Regions from separate parts of the Bacillus paramycoides genome, predicted to be linked through region 1. Evidence: predicted binding sites of a transcription regulator. Region 1 holds the regulator's gene; each other region holds the start of a gene.
What was found. Region 1 encodes LexA, which represses DNA repair genes until DNA is damaged. Its sites were predicted from a motif close to CGAACATATGTTCG; they were not measured.
Positions count from the first base shown of each region.

Region 2: the regulator LexA is predicted to act here: its motif matches at 3,311-3,324, upstream of addB (helicase-exonuclease AddAB subunit AddB).
Region 3: the regulator LexA is predicted to act here: its motif matches at 2,626-2,639, upstream of uvrB (excinuclease ABC subunit B).
Region 4: the regulator LexA is predicted to act here: its motif matches at 2,182-2,195, upstream of AAG068_RS20795 (DNA polymerase IV).

Region 1 is NZ_CP152427.1:3,524,022-3,532,245, reverse strand. Features, by position in the region: gene glnA (type I glutamate--ammonia ligase) at 1-714, shown strand, start outside; gene AAG068_RS18135 (PadR family transcriptional regulator) at 1,018-1,341, shown strand; gene AAG068_RS18130 (DUF1700 domain-containing protein) at 1,334-1,876, shown strand; gene AAG068_RS18125 (DUF4097 family beta strand repeat-containing protein) at 1,877-2,683, shown strand; gene lexA (transcriptional repressor LexA) at 2,771-3,391, opposite strand; gene AAG068_RS18115 (YneB family resolvase-like protein) at 3,533-4,189, shown strand; gene AAG068_RS18110 (DUF896 domain-containing protein) at 4,235-4,474, shown strand; gene AAG068_RS18105 (bifunctional metallophosphatase/5'-nucleotidase) at 4,514-6,097, opposite strand; gene AAG068_RS18100 (phosphate/phosphite/phosphonate ABC transporter substrate-binding protein) at 6,281-7,219, shown strand; gene phnC (phosphonate ABC transporter ATP-binding protein) at 7,303-8,076, shown strand; gene phnE (phosphonate ABC transporter, permease protein PhnE) at 8,073-8,224, shown strand, end outside.
Region 2 is NZ_CP152427.1:1,123,134-1,131,357, forward strand. Features, by position in the region: gene AAG068_RS05790 (hypothetical protein) at 139-351, opposite strand; gene AAG068_RS05795 (hypothetical protein) at 660-845, opposite strand; gene AAG068_RS05800 (competence protein ComK) at 1,130-1,711, shown strand; gene AAG068_RS05805 (TVP38/TMEM64 family protein) at 2,020-2,613, shown strand; gene lepB (signal peptidase I) at 2,670-3,233, shown strand; gene addB (helicase-exonuclease AddAB subunit AddB) at 3,350-6,865, shown strand; gene addA (helicase-exonuclease AddAB subunit AddA) at 6,862-8,224, shown strand, end outside.
Region 3 is NZ_CP152427.1:4,935,408-4,943,631, forward strand. Features, by position in the region: gene uvrA (excinuclease ABC subunit UvrA) at 1-565, opposite strand, end outside; gene uvrB (excinuclease ABC subunit B) at 577-2,553, opposite strand; gene AAG068_RS25785 (DUF4362 domain-containing protein) at 2,705-3,136, opposite strand; gene AAG068_RS25790 (hypothetical protein) at 3,182-3,802, opposite strand; gene AAG068_RS25795 (MerR family transcriptional regulator) at 3,799-4,554, opposite strand; gene AAG068_RS25800 (hypothetical protein) at 4,661-4,888, opposite strand; gene AAG068_RS25805 (helix-turn-helix transcriptional regulator) at 5,033-5,230, opposite strand; gene AAG068_RS25810 (YeiH family protein) at 5,440-6,462, opposite strand; gene AAG068_RS25815 (LysR family transcriptional regulator) at 6,615-7,508, shown strand; partial or broken gene AAG068_RS25820 (flavodoxin family protein) at 7,560-7,727, shown strand; gene abc-f (ribosomal protection-like ABC-F family protein) at 7,993-8,224, shown strand, end outside.
Region 4 is NZ_CP152427.1:4,035,353-4,043,576, reverse strand. Features, by position in the region: gene AAG068_RS20810 (GNAT family N-acetyltransferase) at 35-580, shown strand; gene AAG068_RS20805 (tripeptidase T) at 708-1,826, shown strand; gene AAG068_RS20800 (hypothetical protein) at 1,871-2,071, opposite strand; gene AAG068_RS20795 (DNA polymerase IV) at 2,214-3,452, shown strand; gene AAG068_RS20790 (DUF3932 family protein) at 3,710-3,961, opposite strand; gene rnz (ribonuclease Z) at 4,151-5,074, shown strand; partial or broken gene AAG068_RS20780 (hypothetical protein) at 5,504-5,698, shown strand; gene sdaAB (L-serine ammonia-lyase, iron-sulfur-dependent subunit beta) at 5,778-6,437, shown strand; gene sdaAA (L-serine ammonia-lyase, iron-sulfur-dependent, subunit alpha) at 6,456-7,334, shown strand; gene proI (pyrroline-5-carboxylate reductase ProI) at 7,386-8,224, opposite strand, start outside.

The DNA of each region.
Region 1 (8,224 bases):
TGTGATGACATTCAAACATTCAAACTTGTTGTAAAAACAATTGCTCGTAAACACGGTTTACACGCAACGTTTATGCCAAAACCATTATACGGTGTGAACGGTTCAGGTATGCACTGTAACTTATCACTATTCAAAAATGGTGAGAACGTATTCTTCGATCAAAACGGTGATTTACAATTAAGTGATGATGCTCGTCACTTCATCGCAGGTATTTTAAAACACGCACCAGCATTTACAGCGGTAGCAAACCCAACTGTAAACTCTTACAAGCGTTTAGTACCTGGATACGAAGCTCCTTGTTACGTAGCATGGTCTGCACAAAACCGTAGCCCATTAGTACGTATCCCTGCATCACGTGGTATTAGCACACGCGTAGAAGTACGTAGTGTTGACCCAGCTGCAAACCCATATTTAGTAATGGCTACATTATTAGCAGCAGGTCTTGATGGAATTAAAAACAAATTAACTCCACCAGCTGCAGTAGACCGTAACATCTATGTAATGACAAAAGAAGAGCGCGAAGAAGCGGGTATCGTTGATTTACCAGCAACATTAGCGCAAGCTTTAGTTACATTACAATCGAATGAAGTAGTATGTGGTGCACTAGGTGACCATTTACTTGAGCACTTCATTGAAGCGAAAGAAATTGAGTGGGATATTTTCCGCACACAAGTTCACCAATGGGAACGCGATCAGTATATGTCTCTATACTAAGAGAGGGAAAAGCCTTGATACTACGGTATCAGGGCTTTTTTATTTGTCCGAAAATATAGAGGCTTGTGAAATGAATTGAATAGGTGCCCACAAAACGCCCGAAAAAATCATTGTGGATTATTAAAAATGCATGCTAGCTATGAATGAAAATGTGCAAATTGAACTATGGTGAGGATGTATTTGATTCGGAAATTAAGTATTGAAAAATACAGTACCTTGCAATAAATAATACTAAGTGGTATATTATGGATGTGATAAGTACCGTGTATTGAACAGTACTGAAATGAGAAAGGGGGATTGACCTTGAACGTTCAGTTTAAAAAAGGTGTGTTAGAACTGTGTGTACTGGCACTTGTGAAACGTAAAGATTGTTACGGTTATGAACTTGTTCAGCAAATCTCAAATAAATTTTTAATATCGGAAGGGTCAGTGTATCCTTTATTACGTCGTTTAACGAAAGAAGGGTATTTTCAAACGTATTTGAAAGAATCTACGGAGGGACCGCCTCGTAAATATTATCAACTAACTGAGCAAGGGGAAGCGCAACTGAATTTGTTAGTAACAGAGTGGCGTGATTTTGCAAAAGGCGTACAAGAAATTATTGAAGGGGTGGAATGGGATGAGTAAAGAACAGTTTCTTAAGGAATTATCAAGTCATCTTAGAAAGTTACCGGAAGAAGAGAGGAAAGATATTTTATTTGATTATGAAGAGCATTTTCAGTTTGGGAAAGAAGAGGGAAAAACTGAATCGGAAATAATAAAGGGCCTTGGTTCTCCGAAAATAATTGCGAAAGACTTACTTGCGATGTATCGATTTGATGAAATGAAAAAAGATCCGTCAACTTCAAATGTGACAAGAGCTGTCATGGCAGCGATTGGACTTAGTTTGTTTAATTTCATTATTGTGTTAGGCCCGTTAGTTGCAATTATCGCTTTTATATTTTCCTTTTGGGTCGGTGGGATTGCTAGTGTAGTGACACCATTCTTCGTTATTGGAAAAGTATTTATGGGTACTTTTATATGGTTGGATGTATTCGTTAGTATAACGTTTGTTGGAGTAGGTTTGTTGTTATGTATGATCGCTTATTATAGTACGAAGTGGTTTAAAAGGTTATGCGTACGTTATGTCATATGGAACTTCAAAATGATAAAAGGGGAGTAGATGATGAAAAAAATATTGTTAGTAGCAATCGCTTGTATCATTATTGGAGTTATAGGGATTTCACAAACATATGAAAAAGCAGTACAAACTGCAGAAGAAGGAAATAAAGAAGACGTAATTAAAAACGAAACAATAAAAAATATAGAAGTTAAGTTAGATGCTGGGGATATTGCTATCCAAAAATCTTCTGACTCTTCTTTTTATGTAAAGCAATCAGGGGATGTACGTAAACAAAAGATCCGTATCGCTGAAGATGGTGACACATTAAAAATTATTGGGGAAAGAGAAAAAGGTGCTTCATTTGATTTTTCTTTTTACGATTTTAAGTTTCAAACGTCAACAGTGACTATATTTATACCAGAACGTTCTTACAAAGAGATAAAAGTAAATTCATCCGCTGGACAAATAGAAATAAGTGATGTAAACAGTGATCATGTAACTGTTGGGACCCTCGCTGGAGAAGTAGATTTGAAACATGTCACAGCAAAAAGTGTGGAAGGATCTTCAAAAGCTGGAGAGCTGAGCTTTAAAAAGGTAATAGGAAAAGTAACTGCGAAAACGGCTAGTGGAGAAGTGCATATTATGGATCATGATCCTAAATATGATGTAGAGGCAAGCTCAACTGCTGGGGATGTAGATATTACTTTATTAGAAAAACCACAAGATGCAGTTATAACTGGGCAAAGTGCAGCTGGCGAAGTGATGATTTTTAATGAAGAAAATAAAAATGTAACAATTGGAAATGGTAGTAAAAAGATTAGTGGTAAAACAGCTGCTGGTGATGTGACGATTGAAGCTCGATCATAAGAAATGGAATGTATGAAAATCTATCAAAATACAAAAAAGAAGATAATAACCGTATATAAATAAGGTTATTATCTTCTTTTTTTATTTTTAATGTAAATCACGATATACGCCAATTACTTTTCCGATAACTGACACTTGTTTTAAAATGATAGGCTCTAATGAAGAGTTTTCCGGCTGTAGACGGAAATGGTCTTTTTCTTTATAGAAACGTTTAACAGTTGCTTCGTTATCTTCTGTTAAAGCGACTACAATTTCACCATTATATGCAGACTGTTGTTGGCGAACAACAACTAAATCTCCATCGAAAATACCAGCTTCTATCATACTATTTCCAGAAATACGTAACATAAATACTTGGTCTGCTCCAGCAACAATGCTAGCTGGAAGTGGGAAGTGATCTTCTACACTTTCAACTGCTGTAATCGGTAATCCAGCAGTAACTTTTCCGACAATTGGAACTTGAATAACAGATTGTGTTTCTGTATCCATTCGATCGTCACCTAAAATTTCAATTGCACGTGGTTTTGTTGGATCGCGTCGAATGTATCCTTTTTCTTCTAATCTTGATAAATGTCCGTGCACTGTAGAACTAGAAGCGAGGCCGACTGCTTGACCGATTTCACGTACGGAAGGTGGATATCCTTTTTCTTGTACTTTTAGCTTAATAAAGTCGAGAATGTCTTGCTGGCGTTTCGTTAACTTTTCCATGTTTTCTAACACCTCGTTTTCTTTCATTTTTCTTATTAATAAGTATAACATGCGAAAAAACATTCTACAAACATAAGTTCGAACAAAAGGCGAATTTATGTTAAACTGGAGGGAAATAATAGTGAGAAAGAGGGGTTCATAATGAATGCAATTATTTATGCGCGTGTGAGTACAACAAAAGAAGCACAAGAAACGTCATTATTACGTCAAAAAGATGAATTATTGCATTTAGCAGAGCGCTATCAAATGAATGTTACTAAGGTGATTGAAGAGCAGGCTAGTGGCTATACAATTGAGCGTGATGGCATATTAGAAGTGCTAGATACAATTCGAGATGAACAAATTGATGTGCTACTTATACAAGATGAAACGCGCCTGGGTAGGGGAAATGCAAAGATTGCACTAATGCACTGTTTACATAAAGAGGGAATAAAAGTATACACGCATACGCATAATGGAGAATTACAATTGTCGGATTCTGATTCGATGGTATTAGATATTATTGGTATTGTTGAAGAGTATCAAAGAAAGATTCATAACTTAAAAATTAAACGTGGTATGCAACGAGCAGTAGAAAAAGGCTATCGTCCAGAAAATAATTTAAAGAACCGTCATTTAAGTGTAGGACGAGAGAAGAAAGAAGTGCCGATTGAGGAAATTGTACGTTTGCGCAAGAGTGAACTTACTTTCGAAGAAATTGCAGCAACGCTTCGCGGCTTTGGTCATAATGTTTCAAAAGCGACTGTACATCGTAGATATGTAGAGTATACAAAGCAATTGCTTGATAAAGAAGAGTAACTATTGTATGATAATAATCAGTTTTGATTAGAAGGGGGATTCGAGATGCTTAGTCACGAACTCGTTGAACGCATTAACTTCTTAGCGAAAAAAGCAAAAGCTGAAGGTTTAACTGAAGAAGAACAACGTGAGCGTCAATCGCTACGTGAACAATATTTAAAAGGATTTCGTCAAAATATGTTAAACGAACTTAAAGGAATTAAAGTCGTTAATGAACAAGGTACTGACGTTACACCGGCGAAATTAAAAGCTTTAAAAAAGCAAGATAATGCAAAATTAAACTAAAAGATGGGCGAAGCCCATCTTTTTTATTTATTATATTCGTTAGTTAATAACTTTCCAGTTGTTATTAACCGTTGCCTCTATCTTTTTATTTTTCAAAATATAATTAGCGATCAGTTCAGACATATCTGTTGGTATGTCTTTTATTACGGGCTTATTTTGGAACATAAAGAAGTTTCCTCCGCCGCTTGCGCGATAATTATTCATAACGACGTCATATTCTTCATCCATATTAAGAGGAGCGCCTTTGTATTGTAAAGATTTGACCCTTTCGCCAATAGGTTTGGAAATGTTTAATATGTACGAAATCCCTTCCCACATATCGTAATTATAGTGTTGTGGCTTTGGTTCTAGGAAGATAGGGTTTACGATGATAGATCCATCTGCATGTAATGTGAAATAAGAAGCAGAGAGTTCTAAGGCATCTTTTATATCCGCTCCAGTTATTCTAATTACTTGTAATGTATTTGGATAAATATAATTAGAAACGATGTCACGCATTGTTACATATTTTGGGAAACCTGGAGATGTATTATGGAATAAGCTTGTACAAGAAATAGAAACATTAGCTATATCCATCTGTATCTTATTTATAAATTCAATAAAAGGATGGTCTTGTAAACGAGTTTGCATAGCGTCTGAAATTTGCATGTCCCCATAGATGAATCCAATAGGTTGATCGAGCCAATTTTGTGTTTTCTCTTCATAATCGGCAACTAAGGAAAGAAGATGTTGGTCCGCCGCAAATCCTTGCACGGGCAATAATTGTGAATAACTCTCTTTTTTAACCCATTTTTGTTCTGTTTTTTCAAATGTTACTGTTATTTTTCCAACGGAATGTCCATTACATCCGGTCTGTAAAATTGTTACACCGTTTATTACGGTGTCAGAGATTTCTCGGTGTTGGTGGCCTGTTAGCAAAATATCTATTCCTTCAATATCATGGCACATTGCATATCCTTGGTTTTCACCTGTTAAAACTTCAGTCGGTACCCCAGTTTGTAAATCGCGTTCAAATCCTCCATGATACGCTACGACTAATAAATCTGGTTTCTCGTGTTCGTGAATGTAAGAAACCCACTTTTTTGTTGATTCTAATGCATCTTCAAATTGTAAATCTTGAATGTGATGGGGTTGTTCCCAATTAGGAATGTAATGCGTTGTCACCCCTAAAATAGCAATTTTTATATTTGATTCCATCTGTTTTATTATATATGGTTTTCCGAAATAAGATTCTTTTCTGTTTTTATCTAAAATATTTGCTGATAAATACGGGAAGTTGGCAGTAGAAATAGCATGATTTAATACATCCATTCCATAATTAAATTCATGATTTCCAATCACTGCAGCGTCATAACGTAAATAGTTTGCTATTAATGACATTGGGTTTTTCTTATCTTTTTCATATGTAGCGTAATGATAAGTAAAGGGTGTTCCTTGTATGAAGTCACCGTTATCAATTAACAGGACGTTTCTATTTTGGGAACGTTCTTTTTTTATAAGAGTAGAAATTTTAGCTAAACCGATTTCAGCTTTGGAGTTATCTTGGTAGTGAATTGGATAAACAGTACCATGTATATCACTTGTTAATAAGATGTTTAAAGTTACAATTTGATTTTGATTCAATATCATTCACCTTTTCTATTATTATCTACTAGTTAAGCATATCAAATATATGAAGAGAATTTTAATGAGAGTGTATAGAATGTGTAAAGATTCTGTAAATAAGCAATTATTAATAAAAATGTGTGATATATTTCTTCATGTTTACGGAAGGTAATTTATAACAATAGAAATGGAGGCATTAATATGTTTAAAAAAGTTTTTGCAATGAGTACGACAGTTGTACTAGCGGCGGGATTATTAAGTGGTTGTGGAACGAAGGAATCAAGTGCAAGTAAAAATGAAGATACAAAAAAAGGTTATGTACCAAAGACTTTAAATGTTCAATTTGTTCCTTCTCAAAATGCAGAAACGTTAGAGGCGAAGGCTAAACCACTTGAGAAGCTATTAAGTGATAAATTAAATATTCCGGTAAAAGTTAGTATTTCAACGAATTACAACACAATTGTAGAAGCGATGACATCTAAGCAAGTAGATGTAGGCTTTTTACCTCCAACAGCGTATGTGCTAGCACATGAGAAAAAGGCTGCAAACGTAATTTTACAAGCGCAACGTTTTGGAGTAGATGATGAAACAGGAGCACCTACAAAGGATTTAGTAGACTTTTATAAATCTGAGTTTGTAGTTAAGAAAGATTCAAACATTAATAGTGTAAAAGATTTAAAAGGTAAAAAAATTGGTTATCAAGATGTAACGTCATCAGCGGGATATGTATGGCCTGCAGCTGTATTGTTAAAAGAGGGAATTGATCCGCTAAAGGATGTGAAACCTGTTACATTAAAAGGTCACGATCAGTCGCTTATTGCTCTTTTAAATGGTGATGTAGATGCAGCTGTTGTATTCCAAGATGCTCGTAATATTGTAAAAAAAGATTATCCAAATATATTTGATCAAACGAAAATAGTGAAATTTACAGAGAAGATTCCAAACGATACGATTTCAGTACGCTCTGATTTAGATGCAGAGTGGAGTAAGAAATTACAAGATGCTTTCATTGAAATAGGAAAGAATGAGGAAGGTCACAAAATCATTAAAGAAGTATATTCACATGAAGGATATGTTAAATCCGATGATAGTAAATTTGATATCGTTCGTGAATATGGAAAGAAAGTAAAAACGCAATAATACATATGGAAATGGCGGCTAACTGGAAGGATATGTTTTCAGTTAGCTTGCAGTTTTGAATACATAGAAGGTAGGTAAGATGAGTGATAGAGTTTCGAAATGTCTCTAAAGTGTATCCGAACGGTACAAAAGGGTTGAATCATATAAACTTGAACATTCAAAAAGGTGAGTTTGTTGTAATGGTAGGGCTGTCCGGTGCTGGAAAGTCTACACTTCTAAGATCAGTAAATCGCCTTCATGAGATTACAGAAGGTGAAATCATGATTGAAGGTGAGTCTATTACTGCTGCGAAAGGAAAAGGTTTACGCCGCATGCGCCGGGATATTGGTATGATTTTTCAAAGTTTTAACCTTGTAAAGCGATCAACGGTATTGAAAAATGTATTAGCTGGACGTGTTGGGTATCATTCGACTTTGCGTACAACGTTAGGTCAATTTCCAAAAGAAGATTTGGAGCTTGCCTTTCAATCGTTGAAGAGGGTGAATATTTTAGAAAAAGCATATGCACGAGCTGATGAATTATCAGGAGGGCAACAGCAACGTGTATCGATTGCTAGAGCGTTGGCGCAACAAGCAAAAATCATATTGGCAGATGAACCTGTTGCATCGTTAGATCCGCTAACAACAAAGCGAGTATTAGATGATTTGAAAAAAATTAATGAAGATTTTGGGATTACAACAATTGTAAACTTACACTCTATTGATTTAGCTAGGCAATATGCGACTCGTATTATTGGATTACATGCGGGTGAAATTGTTTTTGATGGTTCAGTAGAAGAGGCGACAGATGAAAAGTTTGCTGAAATTTATGGAGACGTTGCGCAGAAAAGTGAATTATTAGAGGTGGCAGTTAAATGAATGACGTGACGATATATTTGAAAGCGATACCGAAGCCGCCGAGTAAGTTGAAACATATGTTAACGGCTATTCTAGTCATTTTGCTGTTGTGGGGAAGTTGTGTACAGGTCGACGCATCATTTTCAAAACTAGTAGTGGGTTTTCCTAA
Region 2 (8,224 bases), 2.4 Mb from region 1:
GGCAGTTGGTTTCTCTTCTCAAAATTCGGTGGGAGACGAACTGTTTGTTAACACCCAATTGTTGAGGACTGATTAAAGTTTCACTTTATAACTGAGAAAGTATTAAGTTTATTTGTTCTTAATTTTTTTCTTTACAATTCATTGTTTATTTGTTGTTCTGTCTACATCCGAAATGGGTAAATCTGCGCCATATAGGCTTTGAGTAACATCTTTTTTGTTAGTATTGTTGTTAGAATTTTGTTCGTCTTGAGATGACGTTTCTAACATTTGTTCTTGCTCTTTACTAGGGGTATTCAGAGCATCTGTTGGGACGCTATTAATCTGTTGGCTTAATAGACTTTTTTTCTCCATATTATACAGCTCCTTTTTGGAATTAGATAAAAAATTAATGTAATCATAAATAATTACTTACATATTTTGTGTTTTGAAATGGAATTCTATACAAAACTTATATTGTAGATTTAACGAATTAAAAAGTTGCTAGTGATGTATAAAGTTGAAGTTCTTAATAAAAATGGGTAACACGTACAAGTACTTTTTAACGTAGTGGATAATTTTTAATCATTTTTTTTGTATGTAGTAATATTAAAAAGGGGATATAAGGACACTCGGAAGAAAATAGGAAGAAGAGTAAAAGGCTTTCCAAAATGGAAGGCCTTTTACTCTTCTTTTTCAACTCTTTTTTTCGCGCATTTCTTACATTCAACGCATTTTGATTTTCGAAAAGGCTTTGCAAAAAATAATAGAATGAAAAATAAAGCGAATATAATGCTAGCCGAGTTTTTCACGATTACGATGTTGTTATTTTTCATGTGAATCGTTGGTTGCATTTCTTTTTCTTCCATAGTGGACCTCCATATATTGGATTTTCCTTTTCATTATAGCAAAGTTAATTGTTGTAATGATGCGAAATGAGGAAGTAGTTGTAAATATTTATAGGTAGTATAAAGACATTTTGTATAGCTCATTTCTTTTTAAATTGCTATATTTTTATTTAATAATTTGAAAGATATTTGACAAATGATAAAGTATTGTAAAAAAGCGGAATCTGTAAGGCATTTCCTTTTCATAGATGCTAAAATTATATATGCAGCTGCTAATATAAATGGAAAAAAGGAGACAGTAGAATATGGAAAGTAAAGTAGAACGCTATGTCGAAAACTATGTGGTAAATAAAAATACAATGGCCTTACTTCCTGTTATTCTAAGTGAGAAGAAAATTGTTACACGAGTTGTTGAAATGGAAGATTCCTTTTTCGTATTTCAAAAGCCCCTAGATATTATAGAAAGAAGTTGCCGCAAGCATGGTTCTAGTTTCTTAGGCAGAAAAGAAGGAACGAAAGAGTTAACTCATATTACACATAAAGCACCGATTGCGATTAGTCCGACAGATCAACTTTATTTTTTTCCCACTTATTCATACTCTAGAAAAGAGTGTGCTTGGTTGTCTCATTTTTATATTGAAAGTAATAAAGAGTCAAAAGATGGAAATGTTATTATTAGATTTATAAATGGTTTTGCTGTGAAATTAGAAATATCAAAAAGTAGTTTTGAAAATCAACTAAATCGTATGGCAAAATTGCGTACTGAATATGAAGATCGTAGGAAAAAACAAGGGAATCCTTGTTTTAAAGAGATTGATAAAACTGAAGAATCTAGATTAAAACCAGCATACGAGAAAGTATATTTTGTGAAAGAAGAGGAAGTGTAAGAGGATGGGGGAAAATCCCCATCTTTTTTATTTGTCAGTTTTTATCGGTAAGTCGATATATTCGCGAAATCGCCGGTATAATTTCACTGACCGAGGAATTTGCTACCAAAACAAAAGGATCAATTCTAAAGCCGCGAAACGTCCTGTCGAATATTGATAGATTATCATAGCATAATAATGAAGGAATTCTAATGAAAGATATGGAAACTTAATAATTACATCTCCATATGTCGTATCTACCATTTCCTCTTTCATATAAGCGATGATACAGTAGAGGTAGTACTTAGAGTAAAGGGGTAAAGTGTAGAATGGATTTTCAGACAATCAAAGAGTATTTTTCACCAGAAAATATGGATCATATTGTTGAAAGTTATAAAGCGTTCGGACCACTGCTTGGTATTGGTTTACCGATGATAGAAGCGTTGATTCCAGCATTGCCACTCATCGTATTTGTACTGGCGAATGCTGTTGCATTTGGATTTTGGCTCGGTTTTCTTTATTCTTGGCTTGGATCAGTAATGGGTGCCTTGCTTGTCTTTTTCATTATCCGCCATTTTGGCCGCAGTCGTTTCTTTTCTTTTGTAAATAAGCATGAGAGAGTACGGAAGGCAATGGGATGGATTGAAAGGAAAGGGTTCGCACCGATTTTCGTCATATTTTGTTTTCCGTTTACACCGTCTGCGCTTATAAACGTTGTTGCTGGTTTATCACGCATTAGTGTAAAACAGTTTGGCCTTGCGCTCGCGTTCGGAAAGCTTGTGATGATTTTTATTTTAACGTATATCGGTCATGATTTAATGTCATTTATTCATAATCCGGTGAAATCAGTCATTGTAGCAATTGGCATTTTTATTTTATGGTATGTCGGTAAGAAAATCGAAGTAAAATTAGAACTACATTAAGAATAGTCTTCTTTGTAAAGGAAAGCTTCATTATTAAAGGATAAGGGGAGAAGCGGATGAAGAAAACTTTGAAAAAAGAAGGCATAGAGTGGATACGAACAATTTTAATTGGTGTATTATTAGCTGTATTTTTTCGAACGTTTTTCTTTTCAACGTACGTTGTAGAGGGGAAGTCAATGATGCCGACATTGCAAGATGGCAATATGCTCGTTGTAAATAAGGTGAGTTATCAAGTGGGGGACTTGAATAGGTTTGATGTTGTTGTGTTTCATGCGAATAAAAAAGAGGACTACGTAAAAAGAATTATCGGTTTACCTGGAGATCAAATTGAATATAAGCATGATAAACTATATATAAACGGACAATTCGTGGATGAACCTTATTTAGAGAAATATAAGAAAGAGATAAATGGACGACAACTAACAGGTGACTTTACGCTAGAAGAGTTAACGAAGGAAAAAATGGTGCCACCTGGATATATTTTTGTAGTAGGTGATAACCGGCTCGGGAGCTGGGATAGTAGACACTTTGGATTTGTAAAAGCTGATACAGTTGTCGGTAAAGTTGATTTACGATATTGGCCAATTCAAGAGGTGCAAACGAATTTTTCAAAAGGTTGATATAATAGATAGAAGTATAGAAAAAGGCAAACTACTCCGTTTGTCTTTTTTCGTGTCCTATAATACAATTATAGTAGCAAACTAACGTTCGTTATGTAAGTGAAAGGTGGGGTTACATGTCACTTCGATTTGTGATTGGTAGAGCGGGAAGTGGAAAAAGTACACTTTGTTTACACGAAGTGCAAGAAGAGTTAAAGCAGCGTCCAAGAGGGGAAACATTATTATATCTTGTGCCAGAACAGATGACATTCCAAACGCAGCAGGCGTTAATTGGTAGTGAGGATGTTAGAGGTTCTATTCGGGCACAAGTTTTTAGTTTTTCACGGTTAGCGTGGAAGGTACTGCAAGAAGTCGGCGGAGCGAGTCGTCTTCACATTGATGAAGCGGGCGTACATATGTTACTTCGTAAAATTGTAGAGTCTCGTAAAGATGGATTATCGGTGTTCCAAAAAGCAGCGGAGCAAAACGGTTTCTTTGAACATCTTGGTAGTATGATTGCAGAGTTTAAACGTTACAACGTGACGCCATCGAACGTATATGAAATGTGGCAACAATTAGATGCGCATAGTAGCAGTGCCGAACAAAAGCTATTAGCGAATAAAGTGTATGATTTACAACTACTATATGATGATTTCGAGCGTGCTTTAATCGGAAAATATTTAGATTCAGAAGACTACCTACAATTGCTAGTAGAAAAGCTTCCGCAGTCTGAATATGTAAATGGGGCTGAAATTTATATAGATGGATTTCATTCATTCTCACCGCAAGAGCTAGAAATTGTAAGACAGCTTATGATTTGCGGCGCGAGAGTTACAATCACGTTAACGCTAGATGAAAAAACGTTAGCGCAGCCAGTAAATGAACTAGATTTATTTTATGAAACGACGTTAACATATGAAAAAATAAAACAAGTAGCACGTGAAGAGAAGATAGAAATTGAAAAAACGATTCCACTTATGGAACAGCCGCGTTTTCATTCGCAATCATTAGCGCATTTAGAAGCGCACTACGAAGCACGACCAAATGAAAAGTTTCACGGAGAAGCAAGTGTAACGATTAGCACAGCCGCGAATTTACGAGCGGAAGTAGAAGGCGTTGCTCGTGAAATTCGTAGGCTTGTGGCAGGTGAAGACTATCGTTACCGAGATATTGCGGTTCTTCTTCGTAACGGGGAAAGTTATTACGATGTAATGCGAACGCTATTTACAGATTATAATATCCCGCACTTCATCGATGAAAAGCGCCCTATGTCACATCATCCACTAGTAGAATGCATTCGTTCTGCACTCGAGATTATTAGGGGAAATTGGCGTTATGATGCAGTGTTCCGCTGCGTGAAAACAGAGCTTTTATATCCATTAGACGTAAGAAAAGAAACGATGCGTGAAGAGATGGATGAGTTTGAAAACTACTGTTTAGCGTACGGTGTACAAGGGAAGAGATGGACTTCTGAAGATCCATGGATGTATCGTCGCTATCGTTCTCTTGACGATACGGACGGGATGATTACAGACAGTGAACGTGAAATGGAAGAGAAAATAAATCGATTGCGCGACGTTGTAAGAACGCCAGTTATTCGTATGCAAAAAAGATTGAAGCGTGCGGGAACAGTTATGCAAATGTGCGAAGCTGTTTACTTATTTTTAGAAGAGCTGGACGTTCCGAAAAAACTAGAAGCATTACGTATTCGTGCAGAAGAGAGTGGAGATTTCTTATTTGCGACAGATCATGAACAAGTATGGGAAGAGGTAATGAGTCTTCTTGATACGTTCGTTGAGATGCTTGGCGAAGAAAAAATGTCACTTTCTATGTTCACCGACGTTATGTCTACAGGACTTGAGGCACTTCAATTTGCCAACATTCCACCGTCATTAGATCAAGTGTTAATTGCAAATATTGATCGTTCTAGATTATCAAATGTGAAAGCAACATTTGTCATTGGTGTGAATGAAGGTGTGATTCCAGCAGCACCGATGGATGAAGGGATGCTTTCTGATGAGGAAAGAGACGTTCTTAGTGCTGCAGGTATCGAATTAGCACCAACGACGAGACAAACTTTATTAGAAGAACAGTTCGTTATGTACCAAATGGTAACGAGAGCAACTGAGAAATTATACATTTCATGCCCGCTTGCAGATGAGGAAGGGAAGACGTTACTTGCTTCTAGCTTTATTAAGAAAATAAAAAGAATGTTCCCTGATGTGAAAGATACATTTATTACGAATGACGTAAATGATTTATCACGTTCGGAACAAATTTCATATGTAGCAACGCCAGAAGTAACGTTGTCATATGTAATGCAGCAACTTCAAACGTGGAAGCGATATGGATTTGAAGGGAATTTAGATTTTTGGTGGGATGTATATAATTTCTACGTTACTTCAGATGAATGGAAGCAAAAAAGTAGCCGCGTATTATCAAGCTTATTCTATCGAAATCGTGCGCAAAAGCTAAGTACAGCTGTAAGTAGAGATTTATACGGAGATAAAATAAAAGGAAGCGTTTCTCGTATGGAATTATTTAACCGTTGTGCGTACGCTCATTTCGCGCAGCACGGTTTATCATTAAGAGAGCGTGATATTTTCAAACTGGATGCGCCAGATATCGGTGAATTATTCCATGCAGCGCTGAAGAGAATTGCAGACAGGCTATTACGTGAAAATCGTACTTGGGCGGATTTATCAATAAAAGAGTGTGAGCATCTTTCTATTTTAGTAATAGAAGAGATTGCACCGTTATTACAAAGACAAATTTTATTAAGTTCAAACCGTCATTTCTATTTAAAACAAAAACTACAACAAATCATTTTCCGTACGTCAATCATTCTTCGTGAGCACGCGAAATCAAGTGGTTTCGTACCAGTTGATTTAGAAGTACCATTCGGTATGGGCGGTACAGGATCACTTCCGCCGATGGAATTCTCATTACCAAATGGTGTGAAGATGGAAGTAGTTGGCCGTATTGACCGTGTAGATAAGGCAGAAGATGAAAACGGTACGTTCCTACGTATTATTGATTATAAATCAAGCTCAAAAGCGTTAGACTTAACGGAAGTGTATTACGGATTAGCACTTCAAATGTTAACGTATTTAGATGTTGTTACTTCAAATGCACATACGTGGATGAAAAAAGGCGGCACGGCTTCACCGGCTGGTGTACTGTACTTCCATATTCATAACCCGATTGTTGAGATGAAAGGTGACGCATCTGAAGCGGAAATTGAGAAAGAAATTTTAAAGAAATTTAAAATGAAAGGACTCGTGCTAGGAGATGCTGACGTTGTTCGTTTAATGGATAACAAACTTTCTACAGGAAGCTCTGATATTATTTCTGCTGGTCTGAAAAAAGACGGAAGCTTTAGTGCGCGTTCGAGTATTGCAAGTGAACAAGAGTTTAACGTACTTCAAAAATACGTACACCATTCGTTTGAAAATATCGGAAAAGACATTACAGAAGGCGTGATTGATATTGCCCCTTATAAAAAAGGGAATAAAGCGGCGTGTACGTTCTGTAACTTCAAATCTGTTTGTCAGTTCGATGAATCACTTGAAGATAACCAATTCCGTACGCTAAAAGATATGAAAGATAGCGAAGCGATGGAGAAAATTAGAGAGGAGGTTGGCGGAGAATGATAGAAAATTGGCCTAAAAAACCAGAAGGTAGTCAGTGGACAGATGACCAGTGGAAAGCCGTTGTAGCGAACGGACGTGATGTTTTAGTCGCGGCAGCAGCTGGTTCAGGGAAAACAGCAGTATTAGTTGAACGTATTATTAAAAAGATTATAAATGAAGAAAATCCAGTCGATGTCGACCGCCTGCTCGTTGTAACATTTACGAATGCAGCGGCGCAAGAGATGAAAAACAGAATTGGGGAAGCATTAGAAAAAGTATTAATTGATGAGCCAGGCTCGCAGCACATTAGAAAGCAGCTGAGCCTATTAAATAAAGCTTCTATTTCGACGATCCATTCCTTTTGTTTACAAGTAATTAGAGGATACTATTACATGCTTGATGTTGATCCTCGTTTCCGCATTGCGAATCAAACGGAAAATGAATTGTTAAAAGAAGAAGTGCTAGATGACATATTAGAAGAAGAGTATGGAATTGAAGATAATACGATATTCTTTGAACTCGTTGACCGTTATACAAGTGACCGTAGTGACGATGATTTACAGCGTATGATTTTAGCGCTTCATACAGAATCAAGAGCGCATCCAAATCCGGAAAAATGGCTCGATAAATTAGTAGAAGCATATGACGTAGAAGGAAAGACAATTGAAGATTTAGTGTATGCTTCTTACTTATTAGAAGATGTGAAATTCCAGCTTGAAACAGCGGAACAGCATATTCGTAAAGCGACGGAACTCGCAATGCTTCCTGACGGTCCAGCGCCTCGCGTTGAAACATTGCAAGCAGATTTAGCTTTACTTGGAACGTTATCATCAGCCGCTCGTGAATCGTGGACAAGCGTATATGAAGCGATGCAAAACGTATCATGGCAAACGTTAAAGCGTATTAAGAAAAGTGATTACAATGAAGATGTTGTAAAACAAGTAGACTCTCTTCGTAATAAAGCGAAAGATGAAGTGAAGAAATTACAAGAAGAGCTATTTAGCCGCAAACCTGAAAGTTTCTTACGAGATTTTCAAGATATGCATCCTGTATTAGAAAAGCTTGTTCAACTTGTAAAAGTATTTACAGAGCGTTTCCAAGCGATGAAACGAGATAAAGGAATGGTCGATTTCACAGATTTAGAGCATTTCTGTTTACAAATTTTAAGCGAACAAAGTGAAAATGGTGAAATGAATCCGTCAGCAGTAGCGCTCCAATATCGCAATAAATTTGCTGAAGTATTAGTCGATGAATATCAAGATACGAATTTCGTACAAGAATCGATTATTAAATTCGTAACGAAAGATTCTGAGAGTGAAGGAAACTTATTCATGGTAGGTGACGTAAAGCAGTCGATTTATCGTTTCCGACTAGCAGAAC
Region 3 (8,224 bases), 1.4 Mb from region 1:
ATACATCCAGCATTTCACCATCAACACGTACACGAACATATCCTTGCTTCTTAATATCTTCAAGCACTTTCACATGTGCACCTTTACGCCCAGAAACGATAGGGGCTAACACTTGTAATTTCGTACGCTCAGGATACTCAAGAACACGGTCTACCATCTGTTCTACTGTTTGTGATGTAATTTCAATGCCATGATTCGGACAAATCGGCGTACCAATTCGCGCAAATAATAAACGTAAGTAATCATAAATCTCCGTTACCGTTCCGACAGTTGAACGTGGATTACGACTCGTCGTTTTTTGATCAATTGAAATCGCTGGTGACAATCCTTCAATCGTATCTACATCCGGCTTATCCATTTGCCCTAAAAACTGACGCGCATACGCAGATAACGATTCTACGTATCTGCGCTGCCCTTCTGCATAAATCGTATCAAACGCTAACGATGATTTCCCAGAACCAGACAATCCCGTCACAACAACAAGCTGATTTCTCGGAATGGTTACATCAATATTTTTTAAGTTATGTGCTCTAGCACCTTTTACAACAATATAATCCTTGCTCATACTCACTCTGTTCACCCTTCCGCTTTTAATTCTAATAGTAAATCTCTCAATTCAGCTGCACGCTCGAAATCTAACGCTTTTGCTGCTTCTTTCATCTCTGCTTCCATCTTCGCAATTGTTTTTTCACGCTCTTTTTTCGTCATTTTCTTAGCTGGCGCCGCTTCATACGTTTCTGTTTCTTCAGCAGCTGTCGTTGCACGGATAACATCACGCACGCCTTTTTGAATTGTTTTCGGCGTAATACCATGCTCTTTATTGTAAGCTTCTTGTATAGTGCGACGACGCTGCGTTTCTTCGATCGCAATTCCCATCGATCTCGTTATACGATCTGCGTACATAATAACGCGGCCGTTTTCATTACGTGCTGCACGACCGATTGTTTGAATTAATGAACGCTCTGAACGTAAGAATCCTTCCTTATCAGCATCTAAAATAGCTACTAGTGATACTTCTGGAATATCTAATCCTTCTCGCAATAAGTTAATACCGACAAGAACATCAAACTTACCGAGGCGAAGATCACGGATAATTTCAATACGTTCTAACGTTTTAACTTCAGAGTGAAGATAGTTCACTTTAATTCCTACATCTTTTAAGTAATCCGTTAAATCCTCTGACATCTTCTTCGTTAAAGTCGTAATTAATACACGTTCATTTTTTGCAATGCGATCTTGAATCTCTCCTAATAAATCGTCAATTTGCCCTTCAATTGGTCGTATATCAATAGGTGGATCTAAAAGCCCTGTTGGACGAATAATTTGTTCTATTACTTCTGGTGACTGCTCCAACTCGTACGGTCCTGGCGTTGCTGAAACGTAAATAACTTGATTCATTTTCTCTTCAAACTCATCAAATGTGAGCGGTCTATTATCTAAAGCTGATGGCAGACGGAATCCATGATCTACAAGCACTTGTTTACGTGCTTGGTCCCCGTTATACATCGCTCTTACTTGCGGTACTGATACGTGCGACTCATCCATAACGATTAAGAAATCTTTCGGGAAATAGTCTAATAACGTATACGGCGTTGCACCCGCTGGACGAAGTGTTAAATGACGGGAATAGTTTTCAATCCCTGAACAAAAGCCCATCTCACGCATCATTTCTAAATCATAACGTGTACGCTGTTCTATACGCTGCGCTTCTAACAACTTGCCATTATCATTTAATTCCTTTAAACGTTCTTCTAATTCTTTTTCTATATTTTCAATAGCGACCTTCATCTTTTCTTCTCGTGTAACGAAGTGAGATGCTGGGAAGATTGCTACATGATCACGTTCTGCTAATACTTCACCTGTTAACGCATTTACTTCACGAATACGATCGATTTCATCACCGAAAAACTCAATTCGAATACAATGCTCGTCAAGTGATGCAGGGAAGATTTCAACTACATCTCCGCGCACACGGAATGTACCACGCTTGAAATCAATATCATTACGTCCATACTGTACATCAACAAGTTCACGAAGCAATTGATTGCGGTCTTTTTCCATACCAACTCGAAGTGAAACAACTAACTCGCGGTATTCTTCTGGAGAACCTAAACCATATATACACGAAACACTCGCAACGATAATTACATCGTCCCGTTCAAATAATGCGGACGTTGCTGAGTGACGCAATTTATCAATTTCATCATTAATCTGTGCATCTTTTTCAATAAACGTATCTGTTTGCGGCACATATGCTTCTGGCTGATAATAATCGTAATAACTAACAAAATATTCAACTGCATTATTCGGAAAAAAGTCTTTCAACTCACTATATAACTGTCCTGCTAACGTTTTATTATGAGCCATGACAAGTGTTGGCTTCTGCACTTCTTTAATGACATTTGAAATCGTAAATGTCTTACCCGTTCCTGTCGCTCCAAGCAACACTTGCTTTTTCTTTCCACTATTAATTCCCTCTACAAGCTTCTCTATAGCTACCGGCTGATCACCTTGCGGGGAATACGCTGAGATAATTTCAAATTGATGTTCCAAGTATAATCCGACCTCCTCATAAAAATCTGTATTATTATTTTACCACGAATACCCCCAAAAAACCTAAAAAAACGAACAGATATTCGGTAAAGTTTTCGACAATATATACATAGAAAAAGGAAGGATTCAAAACTTCCTTCCTCTACTAACTCTATTTTTTAGGTACATATAATAAATCATATCCATTGCGCCCATCTTCATTCGTACAACCTATTAGCCTATAAGTGATTCCTAATTCGCACTCGTCTGCAACAATACTTTTACAACTATCTTTATATAACCCTTTATTGTCACCAGCAAATTGGTCTTTTCTATTATCTGATACATAAAGTATATCGTTCTCACTATGCCCTAACGTTTGAACAATCGGGTCACCTTCATGCGTGTAATGTACAATTCTTATTTTATCAACTCTCCCTTGGTCAATATTCAAAACGAACTTTTCAAATTTATCTATATTAGAAATTTCTGCCTCCTTTGCAACAACATCATTCTTCTTATCAATTGCAATGTTAGGCTGTGAGCATGCTACTAAACTAAAGAAAAATAGGCATATAAAACGACTTCTTTTTCCTACTGTCATCCTCTCCTATACAAACTATTGGTATGCTAAAAAAGCTACTTTCCTCTATGAAAGTAGCTTCTCTTTTCCTTTTTCCTTCTTCGGGAAAAGAACATATGAAAATGAAATAACTGTATCCACTAAAAGTATAATCGCCCAAACTTGGCTAACACGACTTGCTTTTTCATTTAAAACAATCCCCGTTTCTAACCAATTATACCATTGTTCAAACGGGACAAAACCGTACAGAAAGAAAAAGAAAATATGCACAACAACGAATAAAACAAGATGTAATACCCAATTTTTTATTTCCTGCTTCGCATAGGCCATACCTGTTAATTCTACGTGCTCTTCCATAATTGGCGCTGGTTCATTCCGCCATTTCGCAACTAGCTTTTGCGCAAATATATCAAGCTTCTTCAAATCCTTTTTCCCGTAGAAAACTGCATACAATAAAATAATTACTGTAATGATTTGAAAGTTAGAGAACTTTCCTGTTTGGTAATAATCCACTACTCCTAAGGTTAAAATGGACACTTCATTTACGAGTAGTACAATCCCCATAATAAAGCTTGCCTTCTTCAAACGAAATCCGTAACGGAGTAAAAAGAAACCGATAGCTGATAACCAAAATACAATCTCTGCCCCAATTAAAAAATACCAACGATATTCTGCAAGTATACTCATTTACCCTTCTCCTTTTCATCATATATACGAAAAGCTTCATCCATATATAATAAAAATTCTTCTTCGATTGGATACATGCTCATTTTCTGTGAATCTTCCTTCGATTTTCTAACTTCCCATAACTTATCTAAAAACGCTTCATCACCATTGGCCATTTCTAAACACTTCTGCATTAATCTCTTCGTTGCCCCTTGCACCTCATCACTTGCAGCTTCTTTACCATCTTTCATAAAAGTGCGTAATTGCTTTAATAAATCTACCCATTCTAAAACATTCGGATCTTCTTCACTCATATTTGGCAAATTATGAAGCAACTTTTGTTCTTCTTTTGAAAATACTTCATTTTGAAATATTTCACGTATACGAGAAGACTGTTTCGAAAGCTGGATCAGTTCAAACATAACTTTCCAATCGAGCTCTCCCTCCACATCTACTGAATAAACAACTGCTTGTAAAACGCGCTCCATTCGATTGAATTTCTTTTGTTCTTCCTGTACAAATCGAAGTTGTTTTTCAAGCGAATCCTTTAAGTTAAGCTCACCTTTTACTAACATATTCGCAGACTCTTTTAATGAAAATCCCATTTCCTTTAAAAATAAAATTTGTTGGAGACGTATTACGTCAGCTTCACTATATAAACGATGACCGCCTTCTGTTTTCCCGCTCGGCTTTAATAAATCTATTTGATCATAATAACGTAATGTACGTACTGTTACCCCTGTTTCTTTCGTCAATTGTTGTATTGAAATCACTACCCTCACCTCTTCCTCTTCATTATAAAAGATGACGTAACGTCACTTTCAATGCTTTTGTTAAAAAAATACAAAAAGCTGTTTATACTCTTCGTATAAACAGCTTTTACGGAAATAATCCTTTTTGTACAGCACGCCCACAAAATAAAATAAGTGCTCCAACGACAACACTCGTGGCTGTTTTATGATAATGAGCTGAAACTAATAAATAATATGATAAACCTACAGTACCAAGCATAATACAAATACTTGGTACTGGATTACGAGAGAAATTCTGCATTCCCCAAAACAAAGCAAAAATAGCCGTAGCGACACATAATACCGATAATCCCATCCCAGTTCCCCTTTTTCTAACTATTCCTTGTTGCTAACACACTCGTCGATGCCATACTTATTAATAAACCAAAACCAATCCCTATATATTTAAACGTATAATCTAATTGAAATTTCTCAAACTTATCATTTATTTTTTCTCCCCTTACTCTAGCGTAAATATTTCCTCCACCTTCATTCCAAAATATTTAGCGATTTTTAACGATAACTCTAGACTCGGATTATAATGATGGTTTTCAATCGCCACAATCGTCTGCCGCGTCACCTGCATCGCCTTTGCCATTTCAACTTGCGTTATATGATTTTGCTTTCTTAACTCTTTTATTGTATTTTTCACACCCATAGGCTCCACCTTTGAAAGTAAAGATATCTTTACAAATTTTAGAAAAACATTTCACTGAAAATCTTCTCTAACAAAGTACAAGAGTCATTTAATTTATATCAGCGATTTTTTTAATATATCGACTTACCGGCAAATACCGACATCATTAGCCCTATAATCATAAGAAAAAGCTGTTCCCAAAAAACTTTGGGAACAGCTTCTCCGCCCTACTACATAAACCTTAACGCATATACAAGAACGTATCCAAGAATAGCAAGGCAAACCGAACCGATCAGCCCCGCCACGAATGCTTTGCTTCCTAACTTACGGAACGTTTTAAACTCTACATTTAAACCAAGCCCCGCCATCGCCATTGCGATAAGCATGTAAGCAATGACAACAATGTATCCGGCAACAACTTCTGGGATAATACCGAGCGAATGCACTGCACTCATCGCTAAAAATCCGAAGATGAACCAAGGAATCGGAAGGTCACGCCACGATCTTTTTTCCTCGCTGCCTTCGCTCTTACCAAACCATAATCCAATTAAAATTGCTACTGGCACAAGCATTGCAACGCGCGTTAACTTCACGATAACTGCGATGTCTACAGCCGTACTTCCTCCTGGTGCTGCAGCTGCGATGACATGGGCAATCTCATGCAACGTCGCACCTGAGAATACACCGTAGCCGTACGGCGAGAAGCCAAGCACTGGGTATAATAGCGTATAAATAAGTGTAAATATTGTGCCTAAAATTGCAATAATCGCTGCGCCGACTGCTGTTTCCTCATCCTTCGCTTTCACTTGCGGTGCAATTGCCACGACAGCAGCCGCCCCGCAAATTGCCGTCCCGCATGCTGTTAAAATTCCAAGCTTCTTCTCTACTTTAAATACTTTCGTTAGTCCATATACAACGAAAATCGTAAATGTAATAACAACCGCTGCGATGACCAATACTTTCGGCCCTGCCTTCGCAATATCAACAAGATTTAATCGCATTCCAAGTAAGATGATCCCGAAGCGAAGCAACTTCTTACTCGCAAAGTTTGTCCCTGCAATCGCATCATGAGGAACTCCAATTGCCGCACGCCAAACCATCCCAATTAGAATAGCAATTACTAATTGTCCCATAATATTTAAAAATGGAAGCTCTGCTAAATATTTCGCCGCAATTGCAATTAATAGTGTAATTCCAATTCCTTGCGAAAATCCAAAACGCTTCTTCTTTTGTATAACAAGTGTTTGTTCCACTTTGTACCACTCCAATAATCGTATTGGAACATGCATGTTCTATCTACTTACATTATAAGAGAGTTTCTATAATAAGTTTAATATCAATATTGAATCTCTATCATCAGAAATACTTATGATAAGATGAAAGAAAAACGAAAGGAGCTCATTACATGAACGTAGACATTTTAAAAATTTTCGTTACCGTCGTCGAACAGAAGCACTTCTCCCGTGCAGCAGAATTATTAAACCTTTCACAGCCTGGCGTAAGTATGCATATACGCAACTTAGAAAATGAATTTGGAACTACACTTATTCAGCGTTCCCCGAAACACGTTCAAGTGACAGAGGCTGGAAACATATTATATATACATGCAAAGCAAATGCTCTCTCTTTACGAAGATGCGAAACAAGAAATTAACGAACTACATAACGTTGTAACAGGAACTCTTCGTATCGGTGCTAGTTTTACAATTGGGGAATACTTACTTCCAAAAATAATGGCTAACTATGCCAATGAGAATCCACACGTCGAAGTTCATACCTTTATCTCAAATACAGAAGACGTCTTGCAAAGTCTTCGCTCTAATCAAATTGATATCGGCTTAGTGGAAGGGCAAGTCGTATACGCCGACGTTGACGTTGAAACATTTATGCAAGATGAAATGAAGCTCGTCGTTCCGCCAAATCATCCGCTACTCCGCACAAATGAAATAAATGAAAGCTCACTCCAAGATCAAGTATGGGTATTAAGAGAAAGTGGCTCTGGTACACGTGCGTATAGTGACCGCTTTATTCATCAACACCATTTGAAAATGAAACGATTCTTTACATTCAGTAGTATACAAAGCGTGAAGGAAGCAGTTAGTGCCGGGCTTGGCATCGCTATCCTTTCTGATTGGACTGTACGGAAAGAGCTACTGGCAAAAGAACTATTCCACGTCGAAGTTCCAGACGAACAACTCATTCGTCCATTCTCCATCGTGCGCGGCAAATATTTTATCCCATCTAAAGCTATTCAAGTATTTTTAAATCATGTACATTCTTTTGCGAAAAAACAGAGTTGACCTTCACATTAGTGTGAAGGTTTACAATACATGTAAAAGGAGTGAAACACATTACCGCTTATCGCTCAGTTTCAATACATCTTTGATTTTATTGGTTCATCATTTGAGGGTTATATTATTGGAGATGCGAATGGATTAGATGAAAGAAAAAACGATGCTGAGGCGCTAGCAAAAGCACAATTGTATAATGATAAATTCAAAAATTATAAACAGAAATAAGTTTGACAAACTCTTTTGTATGCGCATACAATAAAAGTAATATTATGAAAGGAAGGTACTTTGACCAATGAAGTTCTAATTCTCTTATTTATTTCATCCATCACAAATAGTGAACAAAAAATGATGAAAACTAGCAGGGGATTAGTCTGTCCATTTGTCGATACTTTCTTTCGAAACGATCATGTAAAAAATCGTTTATTTATGTACGATTTTTACATGCAAGGGCGACGTTTATCCTCTCTAGTGAAACTAGGGAGGGTTTTTTATGACTATTTTATTCGCACGTAATATTGAAAAAAGCTTTGGTGATCGCACACTATTTACGTTACCATCACTGGAAATTCAAGCACAGGATCGCATAGGAATTGTCGGAGTCAACGGTGCTGGTAAATCTACGTTATTACAAATATTAAGTAAAGAAATAGAGGCTGACAAAGGCATAGTAACTCATCATAGTTCTATCAGCATCATTCCTCAACTTAGCGAGGAACTACCAG
Region 4 (8,224 bases), 510 kb from region 1:
TTTTTTGTTATGCAAGCTGAAGAATGGAGATACGATGATGAAAATATATGAAACAAATCGTTTACATTTAAGGGAAATTGATGAGTCGTATGCTGAAAAAGTTCTTCAATATTACGACAGAAATCGTGAATTTTTAAAAGCTTGGGAAGAGTATAGACCGGATGATTTTTTTACGTTAGATTATCAAAAGAAAAAGTTGCAAAAGGATAGAAAAGAGATCGCAGAAGGTAAAATCATCAGGCTTTGGATTTTTAAAAAGGGTGATGATACGAAAATAATTGGATGTATTTCATTTAATTTAATTGTTCGCGGAATTTATCAATCTTGTGTACTTGGCTATAAATTAGATAAGGCAGAGTTAAACAAAGGTTATACGACAGAAGCGCTTAGAAAAGCGATTCAAGTTGCTTTTGAGGAATTTCAATTACATCGTATAGAAGCACCGATTATGCCACGAAATTTAGCATCTATACAAGTCGTGACGAAGATAGGTTTTCAATATGAGGGTGTGTCTAGGAAGATGTTAATGGTTAACGGAGTGTGGGAAGATCATATGCGCTGGGTATTGTTAAATGAGTAATAGAAAGCAGATGGTTATCAAGACATATAAACCGTCTGTTTTTTGTCTTGTATTTCGAAACTTTTGCGAAATTCTGTTATAATTAATAGTGTTACATACATAATGGTAGTGCAGGAGGCGCAGTCTTATGATTAATCAAGAACGTTTAGTAAATGAATTTATGGAATTAGTACAAGTAGATTCTGAAACGAAATTTGAAGCAGAAATTTGCAAAGTATTAACAAAGAAATTCACAGATTTAGGTGTAGAAGTATTTGAAGATGACACAATGGCTGTTACTGGGCATGGTGCAGGTAACTTAATTTGTACATTACCAGCAACAAAAGATGGTGTTGATACAATTTACTTTACTTCTCATATGGATACAGTAGTTCCTGGTAATGGAATTAAGCCTTCTATTAAAGATGGATATATCGTATCAGATGGTACTACAATTTTAGGTGCGGATGATAAAGCAGGATTAGCATCCATGTTCGAAGCAATCCGTGTTTTAAAAGAGAAAAACATCCCTCATGGTACAATTGAATTTATTATTACAGTTGGAGAAGAATCTGGTCTTGTTGGTGCAAAAGCATTAGATCGTGAGCGCATTACAGCGAAATACGGTTATGCATTAGATAGCGATGGAAAAGTTGGTGAAATCGTTGTTGCAGCTCCTACACAAGCGAAAGTGAATGCGATTATTCGCGGGAAAACAGCTCATGCTGGTGTAGCACCAGAAAAAGGTGTATCTGCAATTACGATCGCAGCGAAAGCAATTGCGAAGATGCCACTTGGACGTATTGATTCTGAAACAACTGCAAATATTGGACGTTTTGAAGGTGGTACACAAACGAATATCGTTTGCGATCACGTGCAAATCTTTGCAGAAGCGCGTTCTTTAATCAATGAAAAAATGGAAGCACAAGTTGTAAAAATGAAAGAAGCATTTGAAACAACTGCAAAAGAAATGGGCGGTCACGCAGACGTTGAAGTAAACGTTATGTATCCAGGATTTAAATTTGCTGATGGCGATCACGTTGTAGAAGTTGCAAAACGTGCAGCTGAAAAAATTGGTCGTACACCTTCTCTTCACCAAAGTGGTGGCGGAAGTGATGCAAACGTAATTGCAGGACATGGTATTCCAACAGTTAACTTAGCGGTTGGTTATGAAGAAATTCATACAACAAACGAAAAGATTCCTGTTGAAGAATTAGCGAAAACAGCAGAATTAGTTGTTGCAATTATTGAAGAAGTAGCGAAGTAATGTAATAGAAAAAGCGTGTAAATCACATTGGATTTACACGCTTTTTATTTTGATTCGATTGCTTTTACAAGGCGGATAAGCCAATACAAGAAAATCCATGGAAGTATATGAGTTGTTGCAATGCCCAGTAGATTTGGAAGAATCCCTGCTACGTTAATATCAAAAATAGAGAGTAATAAATAATTAATTAAGATGATTAATATAATAACGAGAAATGTATAATTGAGGTTACTGTTTGATTTCAGAATAAATCACCCTTTTTTACAAAAATATCCATATCTATATTAAGTATAGCAAAAATAAGGATAAAAAGAATAAGTAATTATTATATTGTGCATGAATTTGGTATAATGAAGGAACAAATGTTCTTTGGAGGGGGTGAGTACTATGCGAGAAATGTATCCGAAAAAGGGTCGTGTTATTTTACATGTAGATATGAATTGTTTTTTCGCATCTGTTGAAATTGCTCATGACCCATCATTACAAGGAAAGCCGTTAGCGGTTGCTGGAAATGAAAAAGAAAGAAAAGGAATTATTATAACATGTAGTTATGAGGCGAGAGAATATGGAATACGTACAACGATGCCTCTTTGGGAAGCAAAAAGGTTATGCCCGCAATTAGTTGTAAGGCGCCCTAATTTTACATTATATCGTGAAGCTTCATTTCAAATGTTTCAAATCCTTTCTCGTTTTACGGAAAAAATACAACCAGTCTCTATAGATGAGGGATATTTAGATATTACAGATTGCTACGCACTCGGTTCGCCTCTTGAAATAGCAAAGATGATTCAACAAGCATTATTAACAGAGTTACAGCTACCCTGTAGCATTGGAATTGCTCCAAACCTTTTCCTAGCAAAAACAGCTTCTGATATGAAAAAGCCTCTCGGTATTACTGTGCTTCGAAAACGAGATATTCCAGAAATGATTTGGCCACTTCCGGTTGGAGCGATGCATGGAATTGGAGAAAAAACAGCTGAAAAATTAAATGATATTCATATACAAACAATTGAGCAGTTAGCAAAAGGAAACGAGCATATCATTCGCGCTAAAATTGGAAAGCATGGTGTTGATTTAAAGCGGCGGGCAAAAGGTATGGATGATAGGGAAGTTGATCCGAGTCAAATGGGACAACATAAAAGCGTTGGTAACTCGATGACTTTTTCAAAGGATATGGATGAAGAGAAAGAATTACTTGATATGTTAGAACGGCTATCAAAATCAGTGAGTAAAAGATTACAAAAGCGAACTCTTGTCAGCTATAATATTCAAATTATGATTAAATATCATGATAGGCGGACGGTAACGCGGAGTAAGCAATTGAAAAATGCCATTTGGGAAGAACGAGATATTTTTCAGGCAGCATCTCGTTTATGGAAGCAACATTGGGATGGTGATTCCGTTCGTTTACTAGGTGTTACAGCTACTGAAATAGAGTGGAAGACAGAATCGGTGAAACAATTAGATTTATTTTCATTTGAAGAAGATGCGAAAGAAGAGCCGCTACTAGCTGTCATCGATCAAATTAATGATAAATATGGAATGCCGATTTTACAGCGAGGTAGTCAACTATTACGTAAGCAAGAAAAGTCTTTTCAACAAAAATTAGAAAATAAATTTATGTAGAAGGTGTCATGAAGCTGTAAATATCATGACACCTTTTATTTTTAAAATTAATTATGAAATTTTTACTATAAAGTTTTTATAGAAAACAAATTGTTTCTTTTTTACTACAAGCAAAAGAGTTATTGAATAAATCAAGTGAAAAGATAATTTTAGATGAGTTTGATTAAAGTATGTATAAAAATTTTTGGACGGGATATGGAGATTTACTAAATAAGTATAAATAAAAAAGCACTGTAACCAGTGCTTTTTATGATAGATTAAGAGATTGTATGATTTTCAAAAATAACAATTTCTGAACTATTTGTTGTTGAAACGCGTTGTGCGTAATAGGTTAAAGCTGAAGAAATATATGTTGGTAACGAATCATTTGTGTGTGTTGTTGTATATTCATGGATTAATTCTTTCAAAGTCGTCCATTCTAATTGTGCTGGGTGATCAGACACGAAAGAACTTACCCAGCGATCAAATGAAGATGAAAAATCAGTTTGTAAACGAAATGCTTCTTTCATAATAAAACGCTCCCTTAAAATGTAGTATAATCATTTTAACATAAAACACGAACGATTTCTAAGTTTTTTAATTATAACGTTCGTGATATATAGTTGTCTAGATGATTGGTTATGTAAATTCGATTTGCCATTTGAAATAACATTCCGTAAGATGAAAGGTAGATTATATAAAGAGCTGGAGGAAAGAAAGTGGAATTTGTATTTTTAGGAACTGGTGCAGGTGTTCCTTCGAAAGGAAGGAATGTTTCAGCAATTGCTTTGCAATTGTTAGAAGAACGAGGACAGACTTGGTTATTTGATTGTGGCGAGGCGACGCAACATCAAATATTACATACATCAGTACGTCCACGCCGCATTGAAAAAATATTTATTACGCATTTACATGGTGATCATATTTTTGGATTGCCCGGTTTATTAGGAAGCCGTTCGTTTCAAGGAGGGAATACACCTTTAACCGTGTATGGACCAAAAGGAATTAAACAATTTATTGAAGTGGCATTATCAGTAAGTACGACACATGTAAAATACCCACTTGAAATTGTTGAGATAACAGAAGAAGGTACTGTGTTTGAGGATAATGAATTTCATGTGGAAACGAAAAGATTGTCACATGGTATTGAATGCTTTGGATATCGTATTATAGAGAAAGATATACAAGGCGCCCTTTTAGTCGATAAATTGCTGGAGATGGGTGTGAAACCAGGTCCACTCTTTAAACGTTTAAAAGATGGAGAAGTAGTTGAATTAGAAAATGGTACGATACTAAATGGAAAAGATTTTATCGGTCCACCTCAAAAGGGAAGAATTATTACCATTTTAGGTGATACAAGATATTGTGAAGCGAGTAGAGAGCTGGCGCAAGACGCTGATGTACTTATTCATGAAGCAACTTTCGCAGCAGAAGATGAACAACAAGCGTATGATTATTTTCACTCCACATCTAAACAAGCTGCGAGTATTGCGCTTCAGGCAAATGCAAAACGATTAATATTGACTCATATTAGTTCTCGTTACCAAGGTGATACGTATAAGGAATTATTGAAAGAGGCAAGGGAACTATTTTCTAATACAGAAATAGCTACGGATTTAAAATCATTTCCAGTAGAAAGATAATAATGGTATAAAAAAAATGGTGACGAGAGGTCGCCATTTTTTTATTTCTAAAAAAAATTAAAATAAAACTGTTATCATTTTATGCTTATATTAGATGAAACAGAAAGTTTTAATGATGTGAAGATATAGGATAAAAATACATAGTATCGATTATTTAGAAAAACTGTTATATAAGTCAGACGACATACGAGTGATACAAATAGCAAAAATGGATTTTTATTCAGAACTTTTAAAATTCATTAAAAGTAAGCGTTTTATTAAAAACAAGTTATAATGAGGGCAGATTATAATTTATCCCGCTATTTGCGGACAGTGAGACTCTACCTCAAAATTCGCGAATGCGAGGAATTTAGGCGAGAGATAACTGCCCGTAAAAGCACGATTGTTGTGGGTTAATAATCATTGGGAATGGACAAAACTCCCACTGATTATGCTATCCTTGTAAGTGGTTCTGTGTTAAACTTTGGATTGCTACCAGACTTTATTGTGGATTAGCTTATATTATTTTTAAATGAAGGTAATGCTAAGTTTCTTATTTATTATTACAACTAGTATTATTTCAGGATAGATTGTTTCAGTGTTATTCAAAAACGATCCAATTCGTATAGCGGAACAAATTCGTAGTACAACTGGAAAAGCAACCGATTTGGTAGCTTAATAGAATAGTAAAAAATTTTTTCATAGAGGTTTAGGGGGAGTTATGATGAAGTATCGCTCAGTATTTGATATTATTGGTCCAGTTATGATTGGTCCATCAAGTTCACATACAGCAGGCGCAGCAAGAATGGGGCAAGTTGCTCGCCAGCTGTTTCGTCATGAACCAGAAAGAGTAAGCATTTCATTATATGGATCATTTGCAAAGACGTATCGTGGGCATGGTACAGATGTAGCGCTAATAGGTGGGATATTAGGGTTTGAAACAGATGATTTACGTATTCCAGAGGCGCTAGACATAGCAAAAGAGCGCGAAATTGAAGTGGAATTCATTGAAGAAGATGCAAATGCACCTCACCCAAATACAGCGAGAATTCGTTTGTATAAAGGTGAAGAAGAAATTGAAGTTGTTGCTTGCTCAATTGGTGGCGGTAAAATTGAAGTTGTAGAATTAAACGGATTCGATCTTCAATTATCAGGCACGAGTCCAGCACTACTTATTGTAAATAACGATCGCTTCGGTGCTATTGCAGCAGTAGCTTCAATCCTTGCGAAACACGAGATTAACATTAGTACAATGAGTGTTTCTCGTAAAGAAAAAGGAAGAAGAGCGCTTATGGTCATCGAAACAGATGAAATATTAGCAGATGAAGTGATTGAAGAAATAAAAGCGCAACAAAATATTTGTCAAGTAACTATTATGGAATAATTGCAGGGGGGACACACCATGTTTCGGAACGCAGCGGAACTAGTGGCGCAAGCTAAAGAACAAAATGTAAAAATCGCAGAAATTATGATTCAATGTGAAATGGAAACAAGAAGTATTTCACGTGAAGAAGTAATTGCTGGTATGGAAAAGAACTTAGTCGTGATGGAGCAAGCAGTAGAACGTGGTATTCGCGGTGTGAAATCACCAACTGGTTTAACTGGTGGAGATGCTGTAAAAGTCCAGGCGTATATGAAGAGTGGAAAAGGCTTATCTGGAGATACGATTTTGGACGCAGTGAGTAAAGCTGTTGCAACAAATGAAGTAAACGCAGCGATGGGAATTATTTGTGCAACACCAACAGCAGGGTCTGCTGGAACAGTGCCAGGTGTACTATTTGCACTAAGAGAAAAATTGCAGCCTACACGTGAAGAAATGATTGAATTCTTATTTACAGCGGGAGCTTTCGGTATGGTTGTTGCCAATAACGCTTGTATTTCTGGTGCAGCGGGAGGATGCCAAGCTGAAGTTGGTTCAGCAAGTGGAATGGCAGCTGCAGCTGCAGTTGAAATGGCTGGTGGAACACAAGAGCAAGCAGCTACAGCGATGGCAATTTCATTAAAGAACATGCTTGGTTTAGTATGCGATCCTGTTGCAGGACTTGTAGAAGTACCTTGCGTAAAACGTAATGCAGCAGGAGCTGCAAATGCGATGATTTCAGCTGATTTAGCATTAGCTGGTGTAACGAGTACCATTCCATGTGATGAAGTAATTGAGGCGATGTTTAGAATCGGACAAACGATGCCAGTAGCACTTCGTGAAACAGCTGAAGGGGGACTTGCAGCAACACCGACTGGTCGCCGTCTGCAAGAAGAGATTTTTGGGAAGACAAATAACTAAACAATATATTTTTATAAAAAATGGAGCTCAAGTAAGATTGAGCTCCATTTTTTATTTTTCTTTTGTTAGTTGTTCTAACGTTTTCCCAAGATTATGTGATCGTTGTGTAGCCTGTGTAATACAAGAAATAAGCGCTTGTTGAAATTGGTGTTCTTGTAATACTTCAATGCCCGCTTCGGTCGTTCCACCAGGAGAGGTAATTTCCTTTCGCAAAATAGATGGGTGTTTTTCACTTGCTTTTAGCATTTCAGCAGCACCAATCATCGTTTGAAGAATAAGTGACTTTGCAACATCTTCTTTTAAACCGATTTTTTTTGCAGCTTCTTCCATCGCTTCTACTACGTAATAAATATAAGCAGGCCCACTTCCGGATAATGCAGTGACAGCATGCATATCTTCTTCCTCTACAACAGAGACGAGACCGATCGTTTCAAATAAAGCTATCGCAGTTTGAATATGTTCCGCTGTTGCATGTTTTGAAGGTGAGATAGCAGTAGCTGATTTTAAAATAGCTGCAGATGTATTTGGCATTGCACGAATAATCGGAACGTCCTTTTGAAGTAGATTTCTAATTGAATGAGTAGAAACACCTGCTAATAACGAAATAATAAGCAGGTTATTATGTATGTCTTCTTTAAAAGGGGTAAGGGCTTCTGCAACATCTTTTGGCTTCATTGCTAGAAAAAGAATATTTGTATTAGTAAGTAGTTCTTTTTTATTATGTGTACCTTTGACACCGTATTTGTTATGTAGTTCCTGTAATCTTGTCTCGTTAGAACGATTGCTTACAGTAATTTGTTCGCCTTTCACAACATTTGCATGTAACAAGCCACCAATAATCGCTTCAGCAATAGAGCCCGCACCGAGAAAGGAAATGTTTTGAATAGACA